Regions from separate parts of the Bradyrhizobium sp. LA2.1 genome, predicted to be linked through region 1. Evidence: riboswitches for the same ligand, from Rfam matches in the RefSeq annotation. Region 1 holds a riboswitch; the other holds the start of a gene.
The links. A riboswitch is a leader RNA that binds a small molecule or an ion and turns the genes downstream of it on or off. The one in region 1 is predicted to bind glycine.
Positions count from the first base shown of each region.

Region 1 (11,602 bases):
GATGCGCAGATCCGAATGCATCACCGCGGTGATGGTCTTGCTGGCGGCGGCAAGTACCGGCGAGGCCATCGCCGTCGAAAGCGCAACGACCGATAGCGCAAGTGTGGAGGCGAACGCGCGACGCCCCCGGCGCATCAAGCTCAACATAAAAGTTTCTCCTGACGTGAAACTGTTCAAAGGCAGGTTATTGGTTGAGCATTCGGTTCGTTCTTTAGGCGAACTAACCTCATGCGATGCCTTTGTCTTTCGAGACTTGCAGACAGTGTTGAGCGCGTCAATCCGGTTTCGCTGCAGCCCCAAGCGGCGCGCCCACGGGCTCCACAAAGATCGGTTTGGCTCTACAACGCTTTCCGCCAGTCCCGTCCGCGCCAATGCAATGCGCGTTCCATCTTTCGAAGCTTGAGAGACATTAAGATGAATCCAGCCAATCTTCCCTTCGATTCCGAGGCGATGCTCCAGGGCCTGCGCACCTGGGTGGAATGCGAGAGCCCGACCTGGGACGCGGGTGCCGTCAACCGCATGCTCGATATCGCAGCGCGGGATATGGCGATCATGGGTGCGACGATCGAACGCATCGGCGGCCGACAGGGCTTTGGCGGCGTGATCCGCGCGCGCTTCCCGCATCCGAAACAGGGCGAGCCGGGCATCCTGATCGCCGGCCACATGGATACCGTCCACCCGGTCGGCACCATCGAGAAGCTGAAATGGCGGCGCGACGGCAACAAGTGCTACGGCCCCGGCATCTACGACATGAAGGGTGGCAACTATCTCTCGCTGGAAGCGATCCGGCAGCTGGCACGTGCGTCCTTCACCACGCCGCTGCCGATCACCGTGCTGTTTACGCCCGACGAGGAAGTCGGCACGCCCTCGACGCGCGACATCATCGAGGCGGAAGCCGCGCGCAACAAATATGTGCTGGTGCCCGAACCGGGCCGCGCCGACAACGGTGTCACCACCGGACGTTACGCCATCGCGCGGTTCAATCTGGAAGCGACGGGCCGGCCGAGCCATGCCGGCGCGACATTGTCGGCCGGACGCTCGGCGATCCGCGAGATGGCGCGGCAGATCCTCGCCATCGACGCGATGACGACGGAGGATTGCACCTTCTCGGTCGGCGTCGTGCACGGCGGACAATGGGTCAATTGCGTTGCCACGACCGCCACCGGCGAGGCGCTGTCCATGGCCAAGCGCCAGGCCGATCTCGACCGCGGCGTCGAGCGGATGCTGGCGCTGTCGGGCACGACCAATGATGTCACGTTCAAGGTGACGCGCGGCGTCACGCGCCCCGTATGGGAGCCCGATGCCGGCACCATGGCGCTGTATGAAAAGGCGCGCGGCATCGCCAAGTCGCTCGGCACTGAGCTGCCGCATGCGAGCTCTGGCGGCGGCTCCGACGGCAACTTTACCGGCGCGATGGGCATCCCGACGCTCGACGGCCTCGGCGTGCGCGGCGGCAACGGCCACACGCTCGAGGAGTTCATCGAGGTCGAGAGCCTAGTTGAACGCGGGCGCCTGATGGCCGGCTTGCTGGCGACGCTCGACTGACGACGCAGCCTTCGCACTGCACAATGCGTTGGCAGTCGCGGTTTAAATTTAGCCTTGTCTAAAAATGAGGCGCATCGTACTGCTCGATTGTCCACGCGACGATGCGGGAGAGATCGCAACGAGAGTTCAGGCTTTCGTTGCGGCGCCGACGGAGCAACCGCCCCGGAAACTCTCAGGCAAAAGGACCGTATCGTCAGGACGATCTGGAGAGAGGCGGCACGGCCAATGTGGTCGTGACGTCCACCGAAGGGGATAGTCCGGAGCTGACCTCGCCGAGGTCCGCGCCGGATCAAGCTCTCAGGTAACCGTGACAGATGGGGCGCCGCCAACGGCCTTTGGCCGGCGGTTAGCCGACTCTAACTCACGGGAGCCCCGAACCTGCCATGACCCATATCGCCATCATCGGCGCCGGCATCACCGGCGTAACGACCGCCTATGCCCTGCTTGAACGCGGATACAAGGTGACGGTGCTCGACAAGCACCGCTACGCCGCGATGGAGACCTCCTTCGCCAATGGCGGACAGCTCTCCGCCAGCAATGCCGAAGTCTGGAACAGCACCGCCACGATCCTGAAAGGCCTGCGCTGGATGTTCCGGCGCGATGCGCCGCTGCTGATGAACCCGCGGCCGAACTGGCACAAATATTCGTGGATGAGCGAGTTCGTCGCCAACATCGGCAACTACCGCGCCAACACGGTTCAGACCACGCGGCTCGCGATCGAAGCCCGCAAGCATCTGTTCGAGATCGCGGAGCGCGAAGGCATCGACTTCGATCTCGAACGCCGCGGCATCCTGCACATCTATCACGACAAGAAGGGTTTTGAATCCGGCCTGCAGGTCAATGCGCTGCTGAAGGAAGGCGGGCTCGATCGCCGCCCGGTGACGCCGGAGGAGATCCGCGCCATCGAGCCGACGCTGCGCAAGGACTATTTTGGCGGCTTCTACACGCCGTCGGATGCCACCGGCGATATCCACAAGTTCACGCGCGGGCTTGCGGAAGCCTGCAAGCGGCGCGGCGCGACCTTTATCCACGAAGCCAACATCGATTCCATTGCCCAGGCAGGTGGCGGCTTTGTCATCGGCTGGGCTGATCTTTCGGCCAGTGATGCTGTCGCATCCGCGCGCGGCATGCTGAAGGCTGATGGCGTCGTGGTCTGCGCCGGTGTGGCCAGCCGCCACTTCGCCGCCCTGCTCGACGAGCGCGTCAACGTCTATCCGGTAAAGGGCTACTCGATCACCGTGCAGCTCGACACTGCCGCAAGCCGCAATGCGACGCCGACCGTGAGCTTGCTCGACGAAGCCGCCAAGATCGTCACCAGCCGGCTCGGCGCCGATCGTTTCCGCGTCGCAGGTACCGCCGAATTCAACGACTTCAACCGCGACATCCGCGCCGACCGCGTGCAGCCGCTGGTCGACTGGGTGCGCAGCAACTTCCCCGGCGTCGAAACGTCCAAGGTCGTGCCCTGGGCCGGGCTGCGGCCGATGATGCCTAACATGATGCCCGTGGTGCGCGCAGGACGGATGCCGGGCGTGTTCTTCAACACCGGCCACGGCCATCTCGGCTGGACCTTGTCGGCGGCGACCGCACAGATGATTGCCGGGACCATCGACGGCTGGCGCGGGCTCAACGCACCGCCGACCGCACCCTCACTCAGGGTTGAGCGCGAGTTCCGCCATGCATCCTGAGTGGCCGATATCGGAGGCTCGGCGGCCTCTTGCGACCGCCCTGCCCTTGGCACACAATTTGCCCCGAAAGGTCGGCTTCTCCGGCCGGCTTTCCAGCCCGAGTGACAGGCGTGCATGATAGACAGAACCGATTCCACGGGGGCCTCTCGGCCCCACAAGTTCCGCAGCCGGAGATAGGTGCATGCTAGGTTATCTCATTCGCCGCGTTCTGGCCGCGGTGCCCGTGATGGGCGTCGTCGCGCTGTTCGTCTTCCTGCTGCTGCGGCTGACGCCGGGCGATCCCGCCGCCATTCTCGCCGGCGATAACGCGACGCCGGAACGGCTGGAACGCATCCGCGACTCGCTCGGCCTCAACGAGCCGCTGATCGTGCAATTCATCACCTGGGTGAACAAGCTGCTGCACGGCGATCTCGGGACGTCGCTGATCTCCAACCTGCCAGTCATGAAGATGATCAGCCAGCGCGTCGAGCCGTCGATCTCGATCGCGCTGTCGACAATCATTCTCGCCGTCATCGTCGCCGTGCCCCTGGGCGTCATCGCGGCATGGAAGCACGGCACCTGGATCGACCGTTTCGTGATGGGCCTCTCCGTGCTCGGCTTCTCCGTGCCGGTGTTCGTGGTCGGCTATCTCCTGATCGAGGTCTTCGCGATCGACCTGCGCTGGGTGCCGGTGCAGGGCTTCCGCAGCATCTTCAACGGCTTTGGACCGTTCTTCGAACGCATCATCCTGCCGACCTGCGCGCTCTCCTTCATCTACATCGCGCTGATCGCGCGCATGACGCGTGCGGCGATGCTCGACGTGCTCGGTGAGGACTACGTCCGCACCGCCCGCGCCAAGGGCATCAACGAGGTCGCCGTGATGATGCGCCATGCGCTGCGCAATGCCGCGGTGCCCGTCATCACCGTGATCGGCACCGGCTTTGCGCTGCTGATCTCCGGCGTCGTCGTCACCGAGAGCGTGTTCAACATCCCCGGCATCGGCCGCCTCACGGTGGACGCGGTGCTGGCGCGCGACTACCCAGTCATCCAGGCGATGATCCTGCTGACGTCGCTGATCTATGTCGTCGTCAATCTCCTGATCGACGTCGCCTACACGCTGCTCGATCCCCGGATCCGGTACTAGGGCTAAGGATAACAACAAAAATGTCCGTCGATAGCCTTCCCCAGTCGTCCATTCCGATCACGTCGCCGCTGCGGCCACGTTTCGGATTCCTCACCTCGACGCCGATCATCGCGGCGGCCACGATCCTGCTCGCGTTGATCGTGCTGATCTCGATCCTGGCGCCGCTGATCGCGCCGCACGATCCGGTCCAGCTTGCGCCCTCGCAGCGGCTGAAGCCGGCCTCCGCGCAGTTCCTGCTCGGCACCGACGCCTATGGCCGTGACCTCTTGTCGCGCGTCATCTATGGCGGCCGCATCTCGCTCCTGATCGGCATCGGCTCGGCGATCCTGTCGATCGTCATCGGTCTTGCGATCGGCCTCGTCTCCGGCTTCTTCAAGCTGGTCGATGCCGTCCTGATGCGCGTCATGGACGGCCTCATGGCGATGCCGAGCATCCTGCTCGCGATCGCCGTGGTGTCGCTGTCCGGCGCCAGCATCTGGACCGTGCTGGTCGCGATCACCATCCCCGAAATACCGCGCGTGGCACGCCTGGTGCGCTCGGTCGTTCTGTCCGCGCGCGAGGAGCCTTACGTCGAGGCTGCGATCTCGGTCGGCTCCAGCCTGCCGAAGATCATGTGGCGCCATCTGATGCCGAACACGATCGCACCGCTAATCGTCCAGGGCACCTATGTCTGCGCCTCCGCGATCCTGACCGAGGCCATCCTCTCCTTCCTCGGCGCCGGCATCTCGCCGGAGACGCCGACCTGGGGCAACATCATGGCCGAGGGCCGTCAGTATTTTCAGCTCAAGCCGACGCTGATCTTCTGGCCGGGCCTGCTGCTTTCGATCGCCATCCTCAGCATCAATCTGATCGGCGACGCCGCCCGCGACGCCCTCGATCCCCGCATGAAGCAGCGGGAGGGCAAGTGATGACGGATCAAGTGATGACCAACCCAGTTCTCGACATCAACAACCTCGTCGTCTCCATCGGCAAGAAGCCGAAGGGCGCAAACATCATCGACGGGATCTCGATCCAGGTGCATAAGGGCGAGACACTGTGTCTCGTCGGCGAAAGCGGCTCGGGCAAGTCGGTGACCTCGCTCACCACGATGGGCCTGCTGCCGAAGGGCACGCTGGTTCCGACCGGCGGCAGCGTCAAGCTGGTCGGCGAAGAGATTCTCACCGCGACCGATCGCCGCCTGCGCCAGCTCCGCGCGACGCAGATGGCGATGATCTTCCAGGAGCCGATGACCGCGCTCAATCCGGTGGTGCCGGTCGGCCGTCAGATCGACGAGGTCCTGCGCGCCCACACCGATCTCGACGCCAAGGCGCGGAAGAAGCGCATTCTCGACATGATGGAGCAGGTCCGCCTGCCCCAGGTCGAGCGTATCTTCGCCTCCTATCCGCATCGCCTGTCCGGCGGCCAGCGCCAGCGCATCATGATCGCGATGGCGCTGGTGCTGGAGCCGAAGCTGCTGATCGCCGACGAGCCGACCACCGCGCTCGACGTCACCACGCAGAAGCAGATCCTGACGCTGATCCGCGACCTCCAGCGCGATCACGGCACCGCCGTCCTGTTCATCACCCACGACATGGGCGTGGTCGCCGAGATCGCCGACCGCGTCGCCGTGATGCGACAGGGCCGGCTGGTCGAGACCGGTCCGCTCGAGACCGTGCTGCGCAACCCGACCATGGAGTACACACGCAACCTGCTCTCAGCGGTGCCGAGCCTGGTGCCGCGCGCGGCGCGGCCCGAGACCAAGGAGCCGGTGGTGCTGGAGGCCAACGAGCTCGGCAAGGTCTATAAGGAGCGCGCCTTCTTCGGCAAAGGCCGCGAGGTCGTCGCCGCCGACAAGGTCACGCTGACGCTGCGCAAGGGCCGCACGCTCGGCATCGTCGGCGAGAGCGGCTCGGGCAAGTCGACGGTCGCGCGGTGCATCGTGCGCCTGATCGATCCGACCTCCGGCGGCGTGCGCCTTGCCGGCCGCGAGATCGCCGACATCTCGCGCCGCCTGCTCCAGCCGCACCGGCAGAAGATCCAGATCGTGTTCCAGGATCCCTATCGTTCGCTCAACCCGCGCATTACCGTCGGCGAGAGCATCGCGGAAGGCCCGATCAATTACGGCACCTCGCATGCCGATGCGATGAAGCGGGCGCGCGAACTGCTCGAGCTCGTCGGCCTGCCCGCGGACGCAGTGACGCGCTATCCGCACCAGTTCTCCGGCGGCCAGCGCCAGCGCATCGCCATTGCGCGTGCGCTCGCGCTCGACCCCGACGTGCTGGTCGCGGACGAAGCGGTCTCGGCGCTCGACGTCTCGGTGCAGGCGCAGGTGCTGGAACTGCTCGACGAGATCCAGAACCGGCTCGGCATCGCCATCCTGTTCATTACCCACGATCTGCGCGTCGCAGCCCAGATCTGCGACGAGGTCGTGGTGATGCAGCACGGCCGTGTCGTCGAACAGGGCCTGGCCGCCGAGGTGCTGACGCATCCGAAGGAAGCCTACACCAGGGCGCTGCTGGAGGCCGCACCGGGCCGCGGCTGGGATTTTGCGAACTTCCGACCGGTGTCGGAAGGCGTCGCGGCGACGGCTTAGGTTTGTCCACTCGTCATTGCGAGCGGAGCGAAACAATCCAGAGTCCCTCTGCGGAGACGGTCTGGATTGCTTCGCTTCGCTCGCAACGACGGGTAGCGACCATCATCATTCGAAAATGACTTAAAGCCATGCGCGGCGGCATGGGCTCCTCGCTTGCCCCCGCCTCGAAGCCAAGGCTAACGTCGCGCACTTTCAAACGCTGGACCAGAATTAATGACACGTATCGCCGTAGGCGGCTTCCTGCACGAGACCAACACGTTCGCCCCGACGAAGGCGACTTTCGCGGACTTCCAGCATGGCGGCGGCTGGCCGGCCATGACGGAAGGCGCCGACGTATTGAAGGTGATGCGCCGCATCAATGTCGGCCTCGCCGGCTTCGTCGACAGCGCCGAAGCGAATGGCTGGAACCTCATTCCGACGATCGCCTGCGGCGCAAGTCCGTCGGCGCATGTCACCAGGGACGCCTTCGAGCGTATCGTGAAGGTGATGGTCGACGGTATCGCCGCCGCCGGTCCGCTCGATGCGGTCTATCTCGATCTGCATGGCGCGATGGTGACCGAGCATCTCGACGACGGCGAAGGCGAGATTTTGGCGCGCGTGCGCCGCGTCATCGGCAAGGACGTTCCGCTCGTTGCCAGCCTCGACCTGCACGCCAACGTCACGCCCGCGATGATGGAACACGCGGACGCGCTGATCGCCTACCGCACCTATCCGCATGTCGACATGGCCGAGACCGGCCGCGCCTCCGCAAGGCACCTCGCCCTGCTGCTGCAGACCAGGCAGCGCTTTGCAAAGTCATTTCGCCAATTGCCGTTCTTGATCGCGATCAGCTGGCAATGCACCAATGACTTTCCCACCAAGGGCATCTACGAAAAACTTGCCGCGCTGGAGAGCGACGCCGTTCCGACGCTGTCCTTCGCGCCCGGCTTCCCCGCAGCCGACTTCCGCGACTGCGGCCCGAGCGTGTTCGCCTATGGCAAGACGCAAGCCGATGCCGACCGTGCGGCCGATGCGATCGTCAAACTGATCGAAAGCCACGAGGACGATTTCGACGGCAAGATCTGGTCGCCCGACGACGGCGTGCGCCATGCGATGGAACTCGCCAAGGGCGCGAGCAAGCCGATCATCATCGCCGATACCCAGGATAATCCGGGCGCCGGCGGTGATTCCGACACCACCGGCATGCTGCGCGCACTGGTGCGCAACAAGGCGAGCGCCGCGACCGGCGCGATCTACGACCCGATCTCGGCCAAGGCCGCGCATGAGGCCGGCGTCGGCGCCACCGTGACGCTGTCGCTCGGCGGCAAATCCGGCATTCCCGGTGACGAGCCCTATCGCGAGACCTTCACCGTCGAAAAGCTCTCCGACGGACGCTTCGTCGCGCCCGGCCCCTATTACGGTGGCCGCGAGATGGAGATGGGTCCCTCCGCGTGCCTGCGCATCGGTGACGTCCGCGTCGTCGTCTCCTCGCACAAGGCACAGCTCGCCGATCAGGCGATGTACCGCTATGTCGGCATCGAGCCGACCGCGCAGAAGATTCTGGTCAACAAGAGCTCGGTGCACTTCCGCGCCGATTTCGAGCCGATCGCGGAAAAGCTGATGATCTGCGCCGCGCCCGGCGCGATGCCGGCCGACACAGCCACCCTGCCCTGGACGCGCCTGCGGCCGGGCATCCGCATCAAGCCGAACGGCCCCGTTTTCACTCCCCCATCACGCTAACCGGACAGGACACATGCCCACGATCGAGCGCATCGACGGCTTTGCCGACGAACTCACTGCTATCAGGCGCGACCTCCACGCCCATCCCGAGATCGGCTTCGAGGAAGTGCGCACCTCCGGCATCGTCGCCGACAAGCTGAAGAGCTGGGGCATCGAGGTGCACCGCGGTCTCGGCGGCACCGGCGTGATCGGCGTGATCAAGGGCAAGGGTTCGGGCAGCAAGCGCATCGGCCTGCGCGCCGACATGGACGCACTGCCGATGGAAGAGAACACCAATCTGAAATGGAGTTCGAAAATCCCCGGCCGCTTCCACGGCTGCGGCCATGACGGCCACACCACCATGTTGCTCGGCACCGCGCGCTACCTCGCCGAGACCAAAAATTTCGACGGCACCGTGCACCTGATCTTCCAGCCGGCCGAGGAAGGCCTTGGTGGCGCTCGCGCGATGATCAAGGACGGCCTGTTCGAGAAATTTCCCTGCGACGAGCTCTACGGCCTGCACAACGCGCCCGACCTCAACCTCGGCGAGATCGCGATCCTGCCCGGCCCCGCGATGGCCAGCGCCGACTTCTTCGACCTGCGCATCACCGGCTACGGCGCGCATGGCGCGATGCCAGAGCGCTCCAAGGACGCGGTGATCATCGCGACCACGCTGGCGCAGGCGATCCAGACCATCGTCAGCCGCAACGTCGAGCCGCTGCAGGCCGCCGTCATCTCGATCACGCAGATTCACGCCGGTTCCGCCTACAACGTCATCCCCGGCGAGGCCCATCTCTGTGGCACCATCCGCACCTTCTCGGATGAAGTCCGCGCCCTGATCGCCGAACGCATCCGTACGATCTGCGCCGGCATCGCGAGCGCCTATCAGTGCGTGATCGAAGCCGACATCCGCGACACCTTCGGCGTGCTGGTCAACCAGGTCGAGCAGTCCAAGGTGGTCGAGGAGGTCGCGCGCACCGTCGTCAACCCCGCCAACGTGATCACCCGCGCCCAGCCGAAGATGGGCAGCGAGGATTTCGCCGACATGCTGCAAACCATCCCCGGCGCCTATTTCTGGATCGGCCACGACGGCTCGGTGCCCGTGCACAATCCAGGCTTCGTGCTCGACGACAAGATCCTGCCGATCGGCGCCAGCATGTTCGCTCGGATCATCGAAACGCGCATGCCGGTAGGTTAGCAATGCACAAGAAGAGCGTCGAAGAGGCGGTCACCTCGCTGCACGATCTCTCCGCGGTCGATCTGATCGCGGGCTATCGGGCCAAGCAATTCTCGCCGAGCGAGGTGCTGGAGGACGTGCTTGCGCACGTCGCTGCGTGGGAACCGCATCTCAAGGCGCTCTACGCGTTCGATCCCGACAGCGCGCGCGAGGCCGCGAAGGCCTCGACCGCGCGCTGGAGCGGGGGCGAACCTTCCGGCGCGCTCGACGGCGTGCCTGTGACGGTGAAGGACAACATCGCGACCAAGGGCGTGCCCGTCCCGCTCGGCGCTGCGAGCGTGAAGCTCGTGCCGGCCGAGAAGGACGCCCCGCCCGCTGCGCGACTGCGCGAGGCCGGTGCGATCATCTTCGCGAAGACCACCATGCCCGATTACGGCATGCTGTCCTCGGGACTCTCCAGCTTCCATGCGCTGGCGCGCAATCCCTGGGACCTCTCCAAGAATCCCGGCGGCTCCAGCGCGGGCGCAGGCGCCGCGGCTGCGGCCGGCTATGGCCCCTTGCATCTCGGCACCGATATCGGCGGCTCGGTCCGCCTGCCTGCGGGCTGGTGCGGTCTCGTCGGCCTGAAACCGAGTTTTGGCCGCGTGCCGATCGACCCGACCTATGTCGGCCGTGTCGCCGGTCCCATGACCCGCACGGTCGACGATTGCGCGCTGATGATGAGCGTGATTGCAAAGCCCGACCGGCGCGACGGCATGAGCCTCCCCGCCGAGCCTCTCAACTGGAAGGGACTGGAGAAATCCCCGCGCAAACTGCGCATCGGCCTGATGCTCGATGCCGGCGTCGGCCTGCCGGCAGAACGGCCGGTCCGCGATGTTGCAGTGAAAGCCGCAAAGGCGTTCGAATCCGCAGGGAGCGTCGTCACCGAGGTCGACGGCATTTTGACCCGCGAGATGCTCGACGGCCTCGACAATTTCTGGCGCGCGCGGATGTGGGACGATCTGGCCAAACTGACGCCGGCCGAACAGGCAAAGGTGCTGCCCTACATCTTCAAATGGGGCGCATCCGGCGCAAGGCTCTCGGGTGTGGATGTCATCCGCGGCTTCAATCAGACCATGGCGATCCGCGCTGCCGCGTCAAAGCTGTTCTGCGAGCTCGACTACGTGATCTCGCCGACCGCGCCGAACGTGAACTATGCGGCGGAATGGGCCTCGCCCACCAACGATCCGATGCGGCCGTTCGAGCACATCTGCTATACCGTGCCGTGGAATATGTCGGAGAACCCTGCGGTCTCCATCAACGGCGGCTTCGACGCCAACGGCTTTCCCATCGGCGTGCAGATCGTCGGCCGCCGTTTTGACGATATCGGCGTGCTCGGCATGGCCAAGGCGTTCGAGGGCTTGCGCAGCGCACAGAAGCCCTGGCCGAGCCCGCCGGCAAAGTAAGCATTCCGTTATGGCCGAGCTTGTCCCGGCCATCCACGTTCTTGTACTGCTCGCATGCCCAGTCCGCGCAAGACGGACAACGGCGACCATGCGTCTCGTCTCATTGAGATCGCACTTAAGATGAGGAAGGAAACCACCATGGCGTATGAGACCATCAAGTACGAGGTCGCCGAGCAGATCCTCACCATCACGCTGAACAGGCCCGACAAGCTCAACGCTTTCAATGCGCAGATGCAGGCCGAGTTGATCGACGCGTTCGACGCCGCCGACAAGGACGACGACGTCCGCGCCATCATCGTCACCGGCGCCGGCCGCGGTTTTTGCGCGGGCGCTGATCTTTCCTCGGGCGCTGATACC
Region 1 covers NZ_JBEPQI010000004.1:171,361-182,962, forward strand. Annotated here, with positions in the region: gene ABIB95_RS08725 (ABC transporter substrate-binding protein) at 1-147, opposite strand, end outside; gene ABIB95_RS08730 (M20/M25/M40 family metallo-hydrolase) at 415-1,545, shown strand; glycine riboswitch at 1,640-1,743, shown strand; glycine riboswitch at 1,747-1,861, shown strand; gene ABIB95_RS08735 (D-amino acid dehydrogenase) at 1,929-3,230, shown strand; gene ABIB95_RS08740 (ABC transporter permease) at 3,412-4,353, shown strand; gene ABIB95_RS08745 (ABC transporter permease) at 4,374-5,261, shown strand; gene ABIB95_RS08750 (ABC transporter ATP-binding protein) at 5,276-6,925, shown strand; gene ABIB95_RS08755 (M81 family metallopeptidase) at 7,139-8,644, shown strand; gene ABIB95_RS08760 (M20 aminoacylase family protein) at 8,658-9,821, shown strand; gene ABIB95_RS08765 (amidase) at 9,824-11,245, shown strand; gene ABIB95_RS08770 (crotonase/enoyl-CoA hydratase family protein) at 11,384-11,602, shown strand, end outside.

Region 2 (11,602 bases), 150 kb from region 1:
GCCGTCGCCGCCCATCATCAGAATGTAGATGTAGGAGATGGTGAGGATCGACGCCGAGCCGAACGGCGCGGCCGAGACCGGGCCGACCGGAGCTTCGGCTTGCGTCGCCGGGTGACCGGGCAGGAACGGCGCGAGATGCGCCTTCACGCCGATCGGGCCCATGCCGGGGCCGCCGCCGCCATGCGGGATGCAGAAGGTCTTGTGCAGGTTGAGATGGCTGACGTCGGCGCCGTAATCGCCGGGCCGGGATAGGCCGACCTGCGCATTGAGGTTGGCGCCGTCCAGATAGACCTGGCCGCCATGGCCGTGGACGATGTCGCAGATCTCGCGGATGTGCTCCTCGAACACGCCATGCGTCGAGGGATAGGTGATCATCACCGCGGCGAGATCTTTCGAGTGCTTCTCGGCCTTGGCGCGGAGATCGTTGACGTCGACGTCGCCGTTCTTCTCGCAGGCGACCACCACCACGTCCATGCCGACCATCGCGGCCGAAGCCGGATTGGTGCCGTGGGCGGAGGAGGGGATCAGGCAGATTTTTCGGTGCGCCTCGCCGCGCGCGGCATGATAGCCGCGGATCGCGAGCAGTCCGGCGTATTCGCCCTGCGCGCCCGAATTCGGCTGCAGCGAGATCGCGTCATAGCCGGTGATATCGCACAACCACTTTTCCAGCCGCGCGAACAGCGCGTGGTAACCCTTGGCCTGCTCACGCGGCGCGAACGGATGCAAGGACCCGAACTCCGGCCAGGTCAGCGGCATCATCTCGGTGGTCGCGTTCAGCTTCATCGTGCAGGAGCCGAGCGGGATCATGGCGCGGTCGAGCGCGAGGTCGCGATCGCTGAGCTTGCGCATGTAGCGCAGCATCTCGGTTTCCGAGCGATGCGCGTGGAACACGGGATGGGTGAGGAAGGCGGTGGTGCGCTTGAGCGACTCCGGCAGCGCCTCGCGCGTGGTGGCGTCGATCTCGGCGTAAACAAGCGTGCCGCCGAACGCGCGCCAGACCGCCTCGACGGTCGCCGGGGTCGTGGTCTCATCGAGCGCGACGCGGAGCGCGGTGTCGCCAACGCCGAGGTTGATCTTCTCGGCGGTAGCGCGCGCGACGATCTCGGCGCGCTTGGCACCGGCGTCCACGCTGAGCGTGTCGAAGAAGCTATCCGACTGCGGCGCAAAGCCGAGCTTGCGCAAGCCCGCTGCGAGCACGGCGGCGCGGCGATGCACGTTGCGCGCGATCTGCGCAAGCCCCTCGGGGCCGTGATAGACCGCGTACATCGAGGCGATTACGGCGAGCAGCACCTGCGCGGTGCAGATGTTGGAGGTCGCCTTCTCGCGGCGGATGTGCTGCTCGCGGGTCTGCAGCGCGAGGCGATAGGCCGGCATCCCGCGCGAGTCCACGGAGAGGCCGACGATGCGGCCGGGCAGCGAGCGCTTCAGCGCATCGCGCACCGCCATATAGGCCGCGTGCGGGCCGCCATAACCCATCGGCACGCCAAAACGTTGCGCCGAGCCGATCGCGATGTCGGCGCCAAGCTCGCCGGGCGAGGCGAGCAGCGTCAGGGCCAAGAGATCGGCGGCAACGATCGCGAGCGCGCCCTTGGCCTTCAACGTCGCGATCGCGGGCCTGAGGTCATGCACGGCGCCCGAGGAGCCCGGATATTGCAGCAGCGCACCGAGCACGTCTGATTTGTCGAGATCGGCGAGGGGATCGCCGACGATCAGGGTCCAGCCCAGCGGCTCGGCGCGGGTGCGCATCACAGCCAGCGTCTGCGGATGGACGTCCTTGTCGACGAAGAAGGCCTTGGCTTCGACCCGTGAGTGCCGCTCCGCGAGCGCCATCGCTTCCGCCGCGGCGGTCGCTTCATCCAGCAGCGAGGCGTTGGCGACGTCGAGACCGGTGAGATCGCAGATCATGGTCTGGAAGTTGAGCAGCGCCTCCAGCCGGCCCTGGCTGATCTCGGGCTGATAGGGCGTGTAGGCCGTGTACCAGGCCGGGTTCTCCAAAATGTTGCGCTGGATCACCGCGGGCAAAATCGTGCCGGAATAGCCCTGGCCGATCAGCGAGGTGAAGACCTGGTTCTCTCGCGCGAGCTCGGCCATATGCGCGATCGCCTCGGTCTCGCTCAAGGGCTTGCCGAGATCGAGCGGAGCGGTCTGCCGGATCGAGGCCGGCAGCGTCTCCGCCATCAGGGCGTCCACGCTCTTGGCGCCGACGGCCTCCAGCATTGCGGTGACGTCGCGCGCCGACGGGCCGATGTGGCGGCGAACGAAGGTGGCGGCGGTGTCGCCATTGGATTTGCGGTGCGCGGTCATCATGGGTCCTCGCTTTAGATTTCGCTGTCGCCGTCATGCCCCGTGAAGGCGGGGCATCCAGTAAACGCAGGCGTCACGGCTTGAGCCGAGAAGCCGCGGCGTACTGGATCACCCGCCCGAGTGCGCAGTGCGCACAAGGCGGGTGATGACACCGAATATGAGGTCAGAGTTCGCTTCATCTCACGCCGTGTGGGCCTTGTAGGCGGCTTCATCCATGAGGCCGCCGAGCTCGCTCTTGTCGGCAATTTTGATCTTGAAGAACCACGCCTTGCCTTGCGCGTCCGAGTTCACCAGCGCCGGCTCGGCGGCGAGCGCGTCGTTGGTCTCGAGCACCTCGCCGGTGACAGGCGCGTAGACGTCGGAGGCGGCCTTCACCGATTCCACGACGGCGGCGGCTTCCGCCTTCTTCAGGGCACGGCCGGCTTTGGGCAGCTCGACGAACACGACGTCGCCGAGCTGCGACTGCGCGTAGTCGGTGATGCCGACGGTGGCGACGTCGCCGTCGATGGCCAGCCATTCGTGGTCGGAGGTGTACAGCGTCGTGGTCATTGTCTTGTCCTCAGCGTTTGTAGGTGTTTTTCACGAAAGGCATGGCGGCGACCGTGAGCGGCAGCCGCTGGCCGCGCACCTCGGCGAAGAGTTTTGTATCGAGCGCGCTCGATGCCGTAGGCACGTAGCCCATCGCGACCGGCGCATTCAGGCTCGGGCCGAAGCCGCCCGAGGTGACCTTTCCGATCGGCTCGCCGCCGGCGTCATCCGCAAACAGCAGCGCGCCCTCGCGCACCGGCGCGCGGCCTTCCGTGCGCAGGCCGACCCGGCGGCGGCTCGCGCCGTTATCGAAATGAGCGAGGATCGCATCGGCGCCGGGAAAGCCGCCGGTGCGCGCGCCGCCGCTGCGGCGGCTCTTCTGCACCGACCATTCCAGCGCGGCCTCGACCGGCGTGGTGGCGGTGTCGATGTCGTGGCCGTAGAGGCAGAGCCCGGCTTCCAGCCGCAGGCTGTCGCGGGCCCCTAAGCCGATCGGCATCACATCGGGATTGTCCAGCAGCGTTTTGGCGAGGCGCTCGGCATCGGCCGCGGGGACCGAAATCTCGAACCCGTCCTCGCCGGTGTAGCCGGAGCGCGAGACGAAGCAGTCGAGGCCGGCGACCTTGTGCGGACCGGCGTCCATGAACTTCATGGAGGGCGCCTCTGCACACAATTTCGCCAGCACCGCTTCCGCTTTCGGGCCCTGCAGCGCGATCAGGGCGCGGTCTTGAAGCGAATCGATGATGCAGTCGCCCGAGAGATGCGCGCGCAGATGCGCCTCGTCCGCTTCCTTGCAGGCGGCGTTGACGACCAGGAACAGGTGATCGCCGAAATTGGCGACCATCAGATCGTCGAGAATGCCGCCGTCCGGATTGGTGAACTGGGCATAGCGCTGCCGTCCCGGGGCGATCGCCACGATGTCCTGCGGCACCAGCCGCTCCAGCGCGCGGGCGGCGTCCTCGACCTTGCCCGACTTCGGCCGAAGCGCGAGCTGGCCCATGTGGGAGACGTCGAACAGGCCGGCCTGGCTACGGGTATGGAGGTGCTCTTTCAGGACGCCCGCGGGGTACTGTACGGGCATGTCATAGCCCGCGAACGGCACCATCTTGCCGCCGAGGGAGACATGAAGCCCGTGAAGGGGCGTACGTTTGAGGGAATCTTGGTCGTCGCGCGCAAGCATTACGGGGCCCTCGGCGGTTCCCCGGGGACGATTCCCCGGTAGCAACCAGTCGAAGCCCCATCTGTCGCTGTGCCTGAGAGTATTATCCCGTCGGCGGACGCTGTCCGGGCTATACCCGTCGGCGCCTCTTTCCAGATGTCGTCAAAGCCACGCGGTCCTTTTGCCTGAGAGTTTCCGGGGCGGTTGCTCCTTCGGCGCCGGCACCAAAGCCGGTCTCTCCCGACGTGGCCGTACGATACAGATGGGTACAGACCACAGCCCGGCCAAGCCTGTCAACGCGCACTTGGCGGCTTTCAACGGGATTGCAAACGGGATTGCGCGCCTGCGGCAACTCACTGATCTCCTTGCACAGTTTCTGGACAGCGCAGCTGGCCTTGTCTAAAAGCGCTTTGACCCGCAGATATCAGCCCAAATGCCCGGTTTGGATGGCGTATCGCGGGTCCAAGCACACCCGATTGGATGAACATGAGCGGCGTCAACGAGATCAGGTCGACCTTTCTGAACTTCTTCGCCGAGAACGGCCACGAGATCGTGTCCTCCTCGCCATTGGTGCCGCGCAACGATCCGACGTTGATGTTCACCAATGCCGGCATGGTGCAGTTCAAGAACGTCTTCACCGGCGTCGAGAAGCGGCCCTATCAGCGCGCCACCACGTCGCAGAAATGCGTGCGCGCCGGCGGCAAGCACAACGACCTCGACAATGTCGGCTACACCGCGCGCCATCTCACCTTCTTCGAGATGCTCGGCAATTTCTCGTTCGGCGACTATTTCAAGGAGCGCGCGATCGAGCTGGCCTGGACCCTGATCACGCGGGAGTTCGGGCTCAAGAAAGACAAGCTGCTCGTCACCGTCTACCACACCGACGACGAGGCGGCGGGGCTGTGGAAGAAGATCGCGGGTTTCTCCGACGACCGCATCATCCGCATCCCGACCTCGGACAATTTCTGGGCGATGGGCGACACCGGGCCGTGCGGCCCGTGCTCGGAGATCTTCATCGACCGCGGCGACCACATCTGGGGCGGACCTCCGGGCTCGCCGGAAGAGGACGGCGATCGCTTCCTCGAATTCTGGAATCTCGTGTTCATGCAATACGAGCAGGTGACGAAGGAGGAGCGCGTGGATCTGCCGCGTCCCTCGATCGACACCGGCATGGGGCTGGAGCGCATGGCCTGCATCATGCAGGGCGTCGACAGCGTGTTCGAGACCGACCTGTTCCGCCATCTGATCGACGCGACCGCGTCCGCGCTCGGCAGCGGGCCGAACGAGCAGACCGTCGCCTCGTTCCGCGTCATCGCCGACCATCTGCGCTCCTCGGCCTTCCTCGTCGCCGACGGCGTGCTGCCCTCGAACGAGGGCCGCGGCTATGTGCTGCGCCGGATCATGCGCCGCGCGATGCGCCATGCGCAGCTGCTGGGTGCGAAAGAGCCGCTGATGCACCGCCTGGTCTGGGCGCTGGTCCGCGAGATGGGCCAGGCCTATCCCGACCTGATGCGCGCGGAAAACCTGATCGAGGAAACGCTGCGGCTGGAAGAGACCCGCTTCCGCAAGACGCTGGTGCGCGGCCTTGCCATCCTCGACGAGAAGAGCGCGTCCCTGAAGAAAGGCGACATGTTCGACGGCGACGTCGCCTTCACGCTGTACGACACCTACGGCTTCCCGCTGGATCTGACGCAGGACGCGCTGAAGTCGCGCGGCATCGGCGTGGATCAAGCTTCGTTCACCGACGCGATGGAGCGCCAGAAGGCCAAGGCGCGCGAGTCCTGGAAGGGTTCGGGCGAGGCGGCTTCCGAAGCGATCTGGTTTCCGCTGCGCGAGAAGCTCGGGGCCACCGAATTCCTGGGCTATGAGACCGAGAGCGCCGAAGGCGTGGTCTCCGCGCTGGTGAAGGACGGACAGGAAACCGCGAGCCTCAAGGCCGGCGAGACCGGCGCGATCGTGCTCAACCAGACGCCGTTCTACGCGGAGTCCGGCGGCCAGGTCGGCGACACCGGCGTGCTCAGCGGCGAAGGCGGCATCAAGTTCCGCGTCACCGACACGCAGAAGAAGCTCGGCGATCTCTTCGTCCACGTCGGCACCGTGGAGAGCGGCGAGCTGAAGCTCGGCACCGCGCTGCAACTCGAGGTCGATCACGGCAGGCGCTCCTCGATCCGCGCGCACCATTCGGCGACGCATCTCATCCACGAGGCGCTGCGCCAGGTGCTCGGCGACCACATCGCCCAGCGCGGCTCGATGGTCGCGCCCGACCGCCTGCGCTTCGACTTCGTGCACCCGAAGCCGATCACGGCGGAAGAGCTTGCCCGCGTCGAGGACATCGCCAACGACGTGGTGCTGGAGAACGACGAGGTCACCACCCGCGTCATGGGCGTGGACGAGGCCCGCGAGGCCGGCGCGCGCGCGCTGTTCGGCGAAAAGTATGGCGACGAGGTCCGCGTCGTCTCGATGGGCCGGACCGCGCGGGAGCGCGGCACCAACGCGCTCGGCTGGTCCGTCGAGCTCTGCGGCGGCACCCATGTGAAGCGCACCGGCGACATCGGCCTGATCACGCTGACCGGCGAGAGCGCGGTCGCCTCCGGCGTGCGCCGCATCGAGGCGCTGACCGGCAACTACGCGCGCAGGCACGCCAACGAGACCATGGCGCTGGCGAAGACCGCGGCCAACGAGCTGCGCACCTCGATCGACGACGTCCCGGCGCGCATCACAGCCCTGATGGAGGAGCGCAAGAAGCTCGAGCGCGAGCTCTCTGACGCCCGCAAGAAGCTCGCGATGGGAGGCGGTACATCCGTCGGGAACGGCGCAGCCGCAGGCGTGCGTGAGGTCGGCGACGTCAAGCTGATGGCGCGCGCGGTCGAGGGCATCGAGATGAAGGATCTCAAGAGCCTTGCGGACGACGGCAAGAAGCAGATCGGCTCCGGCGTGGTCGCCATCGTCGGCGTCACCGAGGACGGCAAGGCCGGGATCGTGGTCGGCGTCACCGCCGATCTCACCGCGCGCTTCAATGCCGTGAACCTGGTGCGCGTCGCCTCCGAGGCGCTCGGCGGCAAGGGCGGCGGCGGCCGGCCCGACATGGCGCAGGCTGGCGGTCCCGATGGCGCCAAGGCGCCCGAGGCGCTCGCGGCGATCGAAAAAGCGATGGCAGGCGCGTAAACGGCCATGCGCCTCGTTCCGCGAGGACGTGGCTCGGCCGATCCCAACCTAAGGGATCGCCTGTACGAATTGCTGGAGCACGATCCGCTCGCCTACTCGATCGGGTCGCGCTTCATCCAGGTGATCATCAGCGTCATCGTGCTCGACGTGGTCGCGATGATCCTCGCCTCGGTGCCGGAGCTCGACGCGCGGTTCGACACGCTGTTCAGCGCGGTCGCCGTCCTCGCCGTCATCGTGTTCGCGCTCGAATATCTGGCGCGGCTGTGGACCGTGGCGGGGCACACCCAGCGCAACGGCTCCGCGCTGTCCGACCGGCTCTCTTATGCCTTCTCCGCGCTCGGCATCATCGACCTCATGGCGTTCCTGCCGGCCGCGATCGTGCTGGCCACCGGCCGGCACGCGACGCTGGCTGGGCTCGGCGTGCTGCCGTTCTTCAAGCTGATCCGTTATTCGCCGGCGATGCGCTCGCTGCTCGCGGCCATCCATGCCGAGCGGCGTGCGCTGATCGGCTGCATCGTCATCCTGATCGGTGTGGTACTGACCTTCGCCTCGCTGCTCTACGCCATCGAGCGTGATGTGCAGCCCAGCAAGCTCGGCACCATTCCGGACGCGATGTGGTGGGCAATCGTGACGCTCGGCACCGTCGGCTATGGCGACGTCGTGCCGGTGACGCCGCTCGGAAAATTCATCTCGGTGTTCGCGATCATCTCAGGCTTCGCCATGATCGCGCTGCCGGTCGCGATCATCTCGACCGCCTTCGCCGAGGAGGTGAGGCGGCGCGATTTCGTGGTGACTTGGGGCATGCTGGCGCGGGTGCCACTGTTCTCGCATCTTTCGGCCGCGGAGATCGCCGACATCATGCGGCTGCTCCGCGCCCGCACCATCGAGCAGGGCGAGATATTGGTGCGCCGTGGCGATACCGCCTCGTCGATGTATTTCATCACTGCCGGCGAGGTCGAGATCACGCTGCCGAGCCAGCAGGTGCGCCTCACCGACGGCACCTTCTTCGGCGAGATCGCGCTGCTACATAAGACCAAGCGCAGCGGCACGGTTACGGCGACGCGCAAGACGCGGCTGCTCGTGCTCGACGCCCAGGATTTTCACGCGCTGATCGAGCGCATGCCGACGCTCGCCGCCCACGTCCACCAGACCGCGAAGGCACGGCTCGAGGAGACCGGCGATCTTGCGGCGGCAGAATTGGCGCAGGCGGAGCGCGACGACACCGCCCCCTAAGCGGTCAGCCCTTCTTCAGGAAAATGTAGTCGGCCGAGTAGGGCGCGCTTTTGAAATCGCCGGCCTTGTCGCAAGAACCCTCGAGCTTGCCGCCGTGGGTGTTGATGCGCTGGACGGTGGTGACCGGCGTCAGGATGCCGCTGCCGCGGCGGGAGGCGACTTCCAGCTTGAGCCAGGGGATATCGGCGGCGGTTGCGCCCGGCGCGTTGCCAATGGCCTTGCCGACCACGGCGCTGCTGTCGGCCAGCTCCCAGTTCGGACCGGCGTAGTGACGGCCGACGGTCTTGCCCTCGGACAGCAACGTCGCGACCGGTTCGCGGAAGGCCCAGGCGAGCTTGCCGTCGGCGGCGGCCTTGCACTCATAGACTTGCGCGCCCTCGGCGTGGACGCTGAGCACGGCGGTCTCGCCGAGGGCCAGGATCGCTGCTGGCAGAGTGTAAAGCTTGAGTTGTCCGCGTGGCGCCTCGGTCGATTCGGGCTCCGCAGCTCCGGCCGGTCCGATCAGGGCCGCTAGCAGCAGGGTGGAGGCAGCAAGCTTGATGAACATGATGGTCTCCGCAAAAGCTCTCAAAAAGAAACGGGCCGCGCTTTGGCGCGGCCCGTGATGATGTCTGGCCCAGTCGGGCGAAATTGCGGACGATGGCTTACGCCAACGCTTTCGTGAGATTCTCCGCGACCTTGTCCAGGAAGCCGGTGGTCGAGAGCCAGCGCTGGTCGGCACCGACCAGCAGTGCGAGGTCCTTGGTCATGTAGCCTTCCTCGACGGTGTCGACGCAGACCTTCTCCAGGGTGCTCGCGAACTTGGCGAGCTCGGCATTGTTGTCGAGCTTGGCGCGATGCGACAGGCCGCGGGTCCAGGCGAAGATCGACGCGATCGAGTTGGTCGAGGTCTCCTTGCCCTTCTGGTGCTCGCGGTAGTGGCGGGTCACCGTGCCGTGGGCGGCTTCGGCTTCCACGGTCTTGCCGTCGGGGGTGAGCAGCACCGAGGTCATCAGGCCGAGCGAGCCGTAGCCCTGCGCGACCGTGTCGGACTGCACGTCGCCGTCGTAGTTCTTACAGGCCCAGACATAGCCGCCGGACCATTTCAGCGCCGAGGCCACCATGTCGTCGATCAGGCGGTGCTCGTAGGTCAGGCCCTTGGCCTCGAATTCCTTTTTGAACTCGCGGTCGTAGATGTCCTGGAAGATGTCCTTGAAGCGGCCGTCATAGACCTTGAGGATGGTGTTCTTGGTCGAGAGGTAGACCGGGTAGTTGCGCAGCAGCCCGTAGTTCAACGAGGCGCGGGCGAAGTCGATGATGGAATCGTCGAGATTGTACATCTGCATCGCGACGCCGGCGCCCGGGGTCTTGAACACTTCCTTCTCGATGACGGTGCCGTCCTCGCCGACGAACTTCATCGTCAGCGTGCCCTTGCCGGGGAACTTGATGTCGGTGGCGCGGTACTGGTCGCCATAGGCGTGGCGGCCGATGATGATCGGCTTGGTCCAGCCGGGAACGAGGCGCGGCACGTTCTTGCAGATGATCGGCTCGCGGAAGATCACGCCGCCGAGAATGTTGCGGATGGTGCCGTTCGGCGACTTCCACATCTGCTTGAGGTTGAACTCCTTCACCCGGGCCTCGTCCGGGGTGATGGTGGCGCACTTGACGCCGACGCCGACCTTCTTGATGGCCTCGGCGGCGTCGATGGTCACCTGATCGTTGGTTTCGTCGCGGTACTCCATGCCCAGGTCGAAATAGAGCAGCTCGACATCGAGGTACGGGTTGATCAGCTTGTCCTTGATGTACTGCCAGATGATCCGGGTCATCTCGTCGCCATCCAGTTCGACGACGGGGTTGGACACCTTGATTTTTGCCATGATCGGGGAAGCCTCTTGGGAACGGCGCTTTGGCGCGCCACGGGAATATCCGCCGCCTCTTAGCACCGGACTGCAGCGGGCGAAAGCCAAGGGATTATGCACTTTTAGCTCATCCAGCTTGCCCAGATGGGGGGCGGGGCGGGCCCTGCCGCGGGGGCGGGCCTCAGGCTTCAGAAGAGATTCAAAAGTCGAATCCAACCCGTTATTTCCCTTGAGAATTTCGTCAGGACAGGCAAACGACAGGCGAACGGGCAGCCGGCCCCAACGGATCGGGGCAGGCCGGCTTTGAATCAATTCCTGAAGAGCGCCTTGCCAAGGCCTTGAGAACCAGTGTGAAAGCGAAGCGAGATGTCGGGGACTGACAAGACCAAGGCGGGCCTTTCCCTCGACGGTCCCATCGTGATCCTGGTCGAGCCGCAGCTTGGCGAAAACATCGGCATGGCCGCGCGCGCCATGGGCAATTTTGCGCTCAGCCGATTGCGCATCGTCAATCCCCGCGACGGCTGGCCCAACATCGCCGCCCAGCGCGCCGCGGCCGGCGCCGACTATATTCTGGAAAAGGTCGAATTGTTCGACACGGTCGGCGAGGCGGTCGCAGATCTCGACCTGCTGTTCGCCACCACCGCGCGTCCCCATGACCAGGCCAAGCCGGTGGTCGGGCCGGAGGCAGCCGCGGCCGAGATCTCGGGTCACGTCGCGACCGGGGGCAAGGCCGGCATCCTGTTCGGCCGCGAGCGCTGGGGGCTGACCAACGAGGAGGTCGGGCTCTCGAATCGCATCATCACCTTCCCGGTCAATCCGGGCTTTGCCTCGCTCAACCTCGCCCAGGCCGTGCTGCTGGTCGGCTATGAATGGTTCAAGCGGGCAACGTCAGGCGAGCTGCCGCACAGCATGCCCGAGCGCTCCGAGCGCGCCTCGCAGCACCAGATGCAGGCCTTCTTCGACAACCTCATCCGCGAGCTCGACCGGGTCGAATTCCTCCGCCCGGCCGAGAAGCGCGACACCATGCTGGTCAACCTGCGCAACATCTTCAGCCGGATGGAGCCGACCAAGCAGGACATGCACACCCTGCACGGGGTGGTGATGGCGATCGCGGAAGGGCGCAAGGGCCCGGCCAAGGGCGGCGTGCTCGACGGCGAGCAGGCCACGCGCCTGCGCGCGCTGCTGGCCGAGCACGGCCAGGGCGGCGGCGTGCCCGACAGCGGCTCGACGGTGCGCGGGCTCGCCCGCCTGCTCCGCCGCAACCCGACCGACGCCGAGCGCCTGCTCTGGCAGGCCCTGACCCGCGACCGCCGCTTCGCAGGAGGGTTCAAGCGCCAGACCCCGGTCGGCCGGCACATTCCCGATTTCGTCTCGT
Region 2 covers NZ_JBEPQI010000004.1:321,440-333,041, reverse strand. Annotated here, with positions in the region: gene gcvP (aminomethyl-transferring glycine dehydrogenase) at 1-2,304, opposite strand, end outside; gene gcvH (glycine cleavage system protein GcvH) at 2,485-2,853, opposite strand; gene gcvT (glycine cleavage system aminomethyltransferase GcvT) at 2,864-4,012, opposite strand; glycine riboswitch at 4,156-4,244, opposite strand; gene alaS (alanine--tRNA ligase) at 4,478-7,156, shown strand; gene ABIB95_RS09525 (cyclic nucleotide-gated ion channel) at 7,163-8,389, shown strand; gene ABIB95_RS09520 (DUF3455 domain-containing protein) at 8,394-8,936, opposite strand; gene ABIB95_RS09515 (NADP-dependent isocitrate dehydrogenase) at 9,034-10,245, opposite strand; gene ABIB95_RS09510 (TrmJ/YjtD family RNA methyltransferase) at 10,594-11,602, shown strand, end outside.
Region 2: another riboswitch for glycine. It lies ahead of gcvT (glycine cleavage system aminomethyltransferase GcvT); the one in region 1 lies ahead of ABIB95_RS08735 (D-amino acid dehydrogenase).